2 regions of the Ruminococcus sp. RTP21198st1_G1_RTP21198_201120 genome follow, and region 1 is predicted to be linked to the other one. Evidence: predicted binding sites of a transcription regulator. Region 1 holds the regulator's gene; the other holds the start of a gene.
The links. Region 1 encodes HrcA, which represses chaperone genes, less so after heat shock. Its sites were predicted from a motif close to TGTTAGCACTCNNNNNNNNNGAGTGCTAACA; they were not measured.
Positions count from the first base shown of each region.

Region 1 (3,403 bases):
GCTGAAATTTCCTGTGGAGTGTAATCCTTGCCGCCCATGTGAGCCTTGTAGTCAGAGCCCATATGTCTCTTGATAGAAATTACAGTGTTGTCATAGTTTGTAACAGCCTGTCTTTTTGCTACCTGACCGATAAGTCTGTCGCCGTTCTTTGAAACGCCAACTACTGACGGAGTTGTTCTTGCACCCTCGCTGTTAGGGATAACAACGGCTTCGCCGCCCTCCATAACTGCTACACAAGAGTTTGTTGTACCTAAATCTATACCGATGATTTTGCTCATAAGATCAAGTCCTTTCAAAATTTACTTAATTTATATCAAGACCTTAAGTCCCGATGTCTTTGTTTATGGGTTTGCTACTATTACCATTGCGTGTCTTATTACCTTGCCGCCTATGGTGTAGCCGTTTTGAAGCACCTGCGCCACAATATTTTCACCCAGGTCAGGGTCGTCAACTGTGCTGACCGCCGTTGCAACGTTCGGGTCAAATTCCTTGCCCGCAAGCTCCATGACCTCAACGTTGAGTTTTTTCAGAGCGTCGCTGAACTGATTGAAGATCATTTCAACACCCTGTTTATAAACTGCGTCCTGAGTTTCTGTGCCTAACGCTCTTTCAAAGTTATCAAACACCGGCAGGAAGCCGTTTATCACATTTCCCTTTGCTGTGTCTGTAAGCTCCAGTCTTTCCTTTGCGCTTCTTTTTCTGAAGTTATCATATTCAGCCATAAGTCTGAGATACTTGTCATTTGCTTCGGCAAGCTCTTTTTTCAGCTTTTCTGTTTCGCTCTCCTCCGCCTTTTTCTCTGTATCCTCAGTGGCATTTTCTGCGGTATCCGCCGCTTCTTTCACTTCTTCGCTTTCAGCAGAGGTGTTTTCCTCTTTTTCAAGCTCGGTGTCCTTTTCAGTTTCCTTACTCAATTTACGCCGCCTGCCTTTCTTTTTATTCGTTTTCGTCATCTTCTTTGTTTTGCTCTTGTGGCTTTTCGGATATCATTTCCGATATCTTTCCTGTGAAATACTCGAGATATGGGATAAACTTCGCATAGTCGAGCCTCATAGGACCTATAAGCCCCAGCGCACCTGCTGTTTTGCCGTCCTTTGAGAACGGAGCTGTTATAATAGAGGAGTTGTGGATAACAAACCCGTCACGCTCAGGGGAGAACATAACGTGAAGCCCTGAGAACGTTTCGTCAATAAATCCTTTAAGCTCCTTCTGATTATCGAGAAAGCTTATTATCTCATTTTGGTTGAAGTCCTTGCAGGTGAGAAGATTACTCTGACCTTTGATAGACACGCTGCTCATTTCCTTTGTCATCTTCATTATCTCGGAAACAAGCGGTGAAAGGGTCATCATGTACGTTCCCATTGCTTCTGTGAGCTTTTCAAGATAAGCGTCCGAAAGACTGTCGATAGGCACGCCGTTGAGATTTTCCTTTACGAAGTTATCAAAAAACTCAAGCTGATCCTGACTGAGGTCGAACTCCAATCGGCAAACCTTATTCTTAATAGAGCCGTTGGACGTTATCATCAAAATAACGTACATTCTCTTTCCTGTAGGTATTACCTCTACCTTTGAGATAAGCGAGAACTTTGGCGTTGCGTTTGCGACCACCGCCGCACATTTCGTAAGATCCGCCAATGCCATTGAAGCCTTGTTCACAAGGTCTTCCTCTGTGACATATTCCTGCGGTATCATTGAATCCAGCATCTTCTTTTCATTTGCTGTAAGCTGGTTTTGTTCCATGAGCTGGTCAACATAAAGCCTGTAGCCTTTATATGTTGGTATTCTGCCTGCGGAGGTGTGTGGCTGTTCGAGATAGCCTTGCTTCTCAAGCTCTGCCATTTCATTTCTTATGGTCGCTGAGGACGCTTTGACGTGAGCCATTATCGCCTTTGAGCCTACAGGCTCGCCAGTTACGATATATTCATTGACTACCGCTGAAAGTATTTTCAGCTTGCGGTCGTCCATTTGCTCACCACCCGTTCTTCTTGTTAGCACTTATTGTATTTAAGTGTTAGCACTCTTTCTTCTCGAGTGCTAAGTATAGTTTATACCCTTTTGACGATTTTGTCAAGGGGTTTAAGACTATTTTTCTCACAAATTTTAAAAATATTTGAATTTCTTTTCCGTCATATTGCACAACACTTTGCTGAAAATGCAAAAAAGCGGGCAGACCGCAGTGGTCTGTCCGCCCGATGTTGGAAAAAGATCAGATAAAATTATTCTTTTGTATAAGCAGAAAGATCAGGAACAGTAAGCAGGCTGTCGTCTGCTTCGCCTATGGAATCTACAGTGAAGTAAACTGCGCTTGATTCGTCAGCACCCTCTGGGAGCAGAACTACCTGCTTAAGGTCATATGTAGCGCCGTCAAAGCCGTAAACTATCTGACCCTCACCGCCTGAAACACTGCTGTCGAGGTTATAATACTCGTGAACAACGTTTGTTGTTGTGTCAATATATGCGTGGTCAAAATCGAGTGTCGCACCGAAAAGTATGTCGGCTGACTTCCACTGATTTCCGTCGTCGTCCTCGATACTGTAGGTGGTCGTGCCTTCTGAAACGTTGTAAAGCTTTCCGTCGCCAGGGCAAACTGTGTATGACTTCATGCCCTGAACTGTGAGTGCCTGATAAGCCTTGCCGTCCTTTATGCAGATAGTATACTTTGTGCCGTTGTTTGACATCTGACCTGTAAGGTTCGCAAGATAGTTGCCCTCATACTTGTCTTTCATCTGCTCGAAAGCTCTGAAATCACCGTCAACGTCATAATCTGTTGTGCCTGCGTTTGCGGAAGTGCTGTCAGCTGTGCTTTCGTCTGCTGTGCTTTCAGCAGGAGCGGCAGACTCTGCGGCAGCCGTTGTTGTAGTAGTTGTTTCAGCCTTTGAAGAGCTTGCAGTATCGTTCCCAGTGCAGCCTGCCATTGCTGTACACATTGCCAAAGCTGCAATAATAGTTACCATTTTCTTGTTCATAATATTTTGCCTCCGAAAAATGACAAGAATCACTCGGCTGACTCAGCGCCTGACTCAACATCGAGTTCAGCGTCATAAGGGATATCTTCAGTGTCCTTATCGAAAGACTGTTCTGTCCAACTGTCAAAATCGTCAGGGAGCTTGACTTCAACGTTTTCAGTTGTGAATGAGTTTATTGTAACAGTAGTCGTTGAGCCGTCAGAGATAGTTTCTATCTTAACAATATCCTTTGTGTCAGCATTGAAGTAATACTTGAATGTTGTTGTGAAAGAATAATCGTCAGAATCGCTTGTGTCGAGAGTTACGCCTGATTCAAGCTCCATATCAGGATCTTCTGTGCTTTCAAAAGTTTCGCAGATAAGACCGTCGTCAGTTGTTTCAGAGCTTATGAACTTGTAGCTGTCGTTAATGCCGTAGCCTATCTCGCTCTTGAAGTC
Region 1 covers NZ_JBCOMH010000010.1:55,829-59,231, reverse strand. Annotated here, with positions in the region: gene dnaK (molecular chaperone DnaK) at 1-278, opposite strand, end outside; gene grpE (nucleotide exchange factor GrpE) at 342-914, opposite strand; gene hrcA (heat-inducible transcriptional repressor HrcA) at 937-1,965, opposite strand; gene AB5627_RS07970 (hypothetical protein) at 2,217-2,966, opposite strand; gene AB5627_RS07965 (hypothetical protein) at 2,996-3,403, opposite strand, start outside.

Region 2 (3,403 bases), on a different contig from region 1:
AAATTGGTCCAAAGGATATTGAGAACGATCAGTGTGTGCTTGTTACAAGACACAACAGAGAAAAGGTATTCTGCAAGCTTGGTGAGCTTGTTGAAACTGTAAATGAAAGACTTCAGGCTGTTCATGATGGCCTTTATGCGAAGGCACTTGAAAACAGAGAAAGACGTACCTATGTTTGCAAGACACTTGACGAGATAACAAAGGCTCTTGAGGAAAAGGGCGACGGCTTTGTTAAGGCAATGTGGTGCGGCGATGAAGCTTGCGAGGATAAGGTAAAGGAACTCACAGGAGTAGGTTCAAGATGTATCCCGTTCGAGCAGGAAGAGATAGCAGATACCTGCGTATGCTGTGGAAAGCCTGCGAAGCATATGGTGCTTTGGGGCAAGGCTTATTAATAGGCTTTTTGGATAAAAAATATCGGGTGGCTGTCAATTTGTTATTGGCAGTCACCCGTTTTTTTGTTTGTGATTTTTAGCTGTTTGCTTGGACAAGACTCTTTATTATCGGTATGATAAGGCAGAGCATATATACTATAGTGGCAGGGTTTGTAAAGACGTATCTGCGACATTCTTTCGGTGTAAGCACGTTTTTGCTGTCATCAATGATAAGCTTTTTAAGGCTTGTGAAAAGAACCATAAAGCCCACCAGACCTATGACTATCTCAGCAACGCTCATGAATGTTTCATAGTGTTCAAGTCCTATCGCATCAGATATGGACGAGAAGTTTGCAAGCAGATTGTTTAGACAGTGTATTATAACTGTTGGCAGTATCGAGCCGCACTTTGCGGCGATAATAGCGTAAACAAGTCCTGTGCCGAATGCCGAAGCCGCCTGAGGAATATTTCCATGCATAAGTCCGAATGCAAGCGCTGAGAAAAGCACCGCCGCACCCCTTCCGTATGGGCTTAGAGCCGTGAGGATCGCTCCACGGTAGATAAATTCCTCCACGATAGGGGCTATTATCACAACGTATGAGAACTGCACTATTACTGCAATGGCAGAGGGCTGATGAATGGAAAAATCGCTTGTGGGAACTGTCACTCCGTTTTGACCAAGTATACCCGTGAGGATAGATATGAGCTGTGACAGCAGAATGTTTATCACAAAGCAGGCTGAAAACCATTTTAACCCTTTTACTGCCGTGCCTTTTTTCGGCTTTATGAAGCTTGATTCTCGTTTTCGGAAAAGTATAGCAAAAACTATCCCAAAAACAAGCACGCTCATAAGAGTGATAAACAAATTTGCCGTCATGGAAAAAGTAGTTGAACTTATAAAAGCGGTCTGCTTTTTCAGATAGCTGAGAACTGCCGAGTAGCTAAGAGTGAATTTTCCTGAGTGGTAAGTGTATGCAACGTAAAAGAATAACACTGCGAATATCCTGTTTAGCAGGTTGTATAAAATGAGCAGAAGTGAAATTTTCACGCAATCTATAGTAAGAAGTTTCTTTTCCTGCTGTTTTTCAGGGGTCAGCAGAGAAACAGACTTTTTGGTAGTCAAATATTATTCCTCCCTTGTTCGGTCTTATCTATATATTATAACACACAACATGGTGCTTTTGCAAATGGTATTTTGTCAGGTATGTGATGAAATGTTATGGATTTGTAAATAAATAAGAGAAATTTTGTGATAACTATTGCATTTTATCAACCTTGTTGTATAATATAATTAGCACTCAAATAGATAGAGTGCTAATTATATGGAACAGTATTCAAAGAAAGTAAAATATTATTAAGGAAAGGTCGAGATTTTATGCAGACAAAAGAATTTAAGGCAGAATCCAAAAGACTGCTTGATATGATGATCAATTCGATCTACACTCATAAGGAGATTTTTCTCAGAGAGATAATCTCAAATGCAAGCGACGCTATTGATAAGCTGTATTTCAAGTCCCTGACAGACACTTCTGTGGGAATGAAAAAGAGCGACTTCGCTATCAATATCGCTATCGACAAGGAAAACAGAACGCTTACAGTTTCTGATAACGGCATCGGTATGACTGAGGAAGATCTTGAAAACAACCTTGGTACTATCGCAAACTCAGGCTCGTTCGCTTTCAAGAAAGACAATGACCTTGGGGATGATGTTGATATCATCGGTCAGTTCGGTGTAGGCTTCTATTCTACTTTTATGGTAGCAAAGGAAGTTACCGTTGTAACAAAGGCTTTTGGCAGCGATCAGGCTTACAAGTGGACATCTGACGGTGTTGAGGGCTACACAATAGAAGAGTGTGACAAGCCTGACGGCGTCGGCACAACTATCACACTTAAACTCAAGGACGATACTGATGACGAGAAGTATTCAACATATCTTGATCAGTATCAGATACAGTCACTTGTAAAGAAATATTCTGACTACATCAGATTCCCTATCAGAATGGAAGTCGAGCATACTCATTATAATGAGGAGGGTAAAGAGCCTGAGGTACACAAGGCTATCGAAACCCTTAACAGCATGACCCCTATCTGGAAGAAGAACAAGAGCGAGCTAAAGGACGAGGATTACAACAACTTCTATATGGAGAAGTTCGGCGACTATGAGCCACCTGTTGCACATATCCATTCAAAGAACGAGGGCGTTGCCACATATGACGCACTGCTTTATATACCTGCCCGTGCGCCTTTTGACTATTACTCAAAGGACTATGAAAAGGGACTCCAGCTTTATTCAAGCGGTGTAATGATAATGGAAAAGTGTGCAGACCTGCTTCCTGACTGGTTCAGCTTTGTAAAGGGTGTTGTTGACTCTGAGGATCTCTCACTGAACATCTCCCGTGAGCTTTTACAGCAGGACAGACAGCTCAAGATAATCGCAAAGAACCTTGAAAAGTCCATAAAGAACGAGCTTGCAAAGCTTCTGAAAAACGATCGTGAGAAGTATGAGAAGTTCTACAGCGTATTCGGGCTTCAGTTCAAGTTTGGCATTTATCAGTCATACGGCGCTGCAAACGAAACTCTGAAAGATCTCCTTATGTTCCCGTCCTCATTTGACGGCAAGAACGTTACACTCAAAGAGTATGTTTCAAGAATGAAAGAAGATCAGAAAGAGATCTACTATGCCTGCGGCGAAACAAAGGAAAGGATCGAAATGCTCCCTCAGCTTGAAAAGATCAAGGATAAGGGCTATGAAGTTCTTTACTTTACACAGGACGTTGACGAGTTCGCTATCAAGGTGATGATAAACTATGACGGCAAGCCTTTCAAGTCCATAAGCGACGCTGATCTCGACCTTGACACAGAGGAAGAAAAGGAAGAGGCTAAAAAGCTTGACGAAGAGAACAAGGATATGTTCACTTTCATGCAGGAAGCTATCGCTGACAAGGTAAAGACAGTTCGTCTTTCAAAGAAGCTTAAAACTCACCCTGTTTGTCTTTCATCAGACGGCAGCATAACTATCGAAATGGAGA
Region 2 covers NZ_JBCOMH010000017.1:51,148-54,550, reverse strand. Annotated here, with positions in the region: gene proS (proline--tRNA ligase) at 1-395, shown strand, start outside; gene AB5627_RS11450 (lysostaphin resistance A-like protein) at 472-1,497, opposite strand; gene htpG (molecular chaperone HtpG) at 1,750-3,403, shown strand, end outside.
Region 2: htpG (molecular chaperone HtpG) is a predicted target of HrcA. The motif match lies at 1,664-1,694, and genes of this name have one in related genera.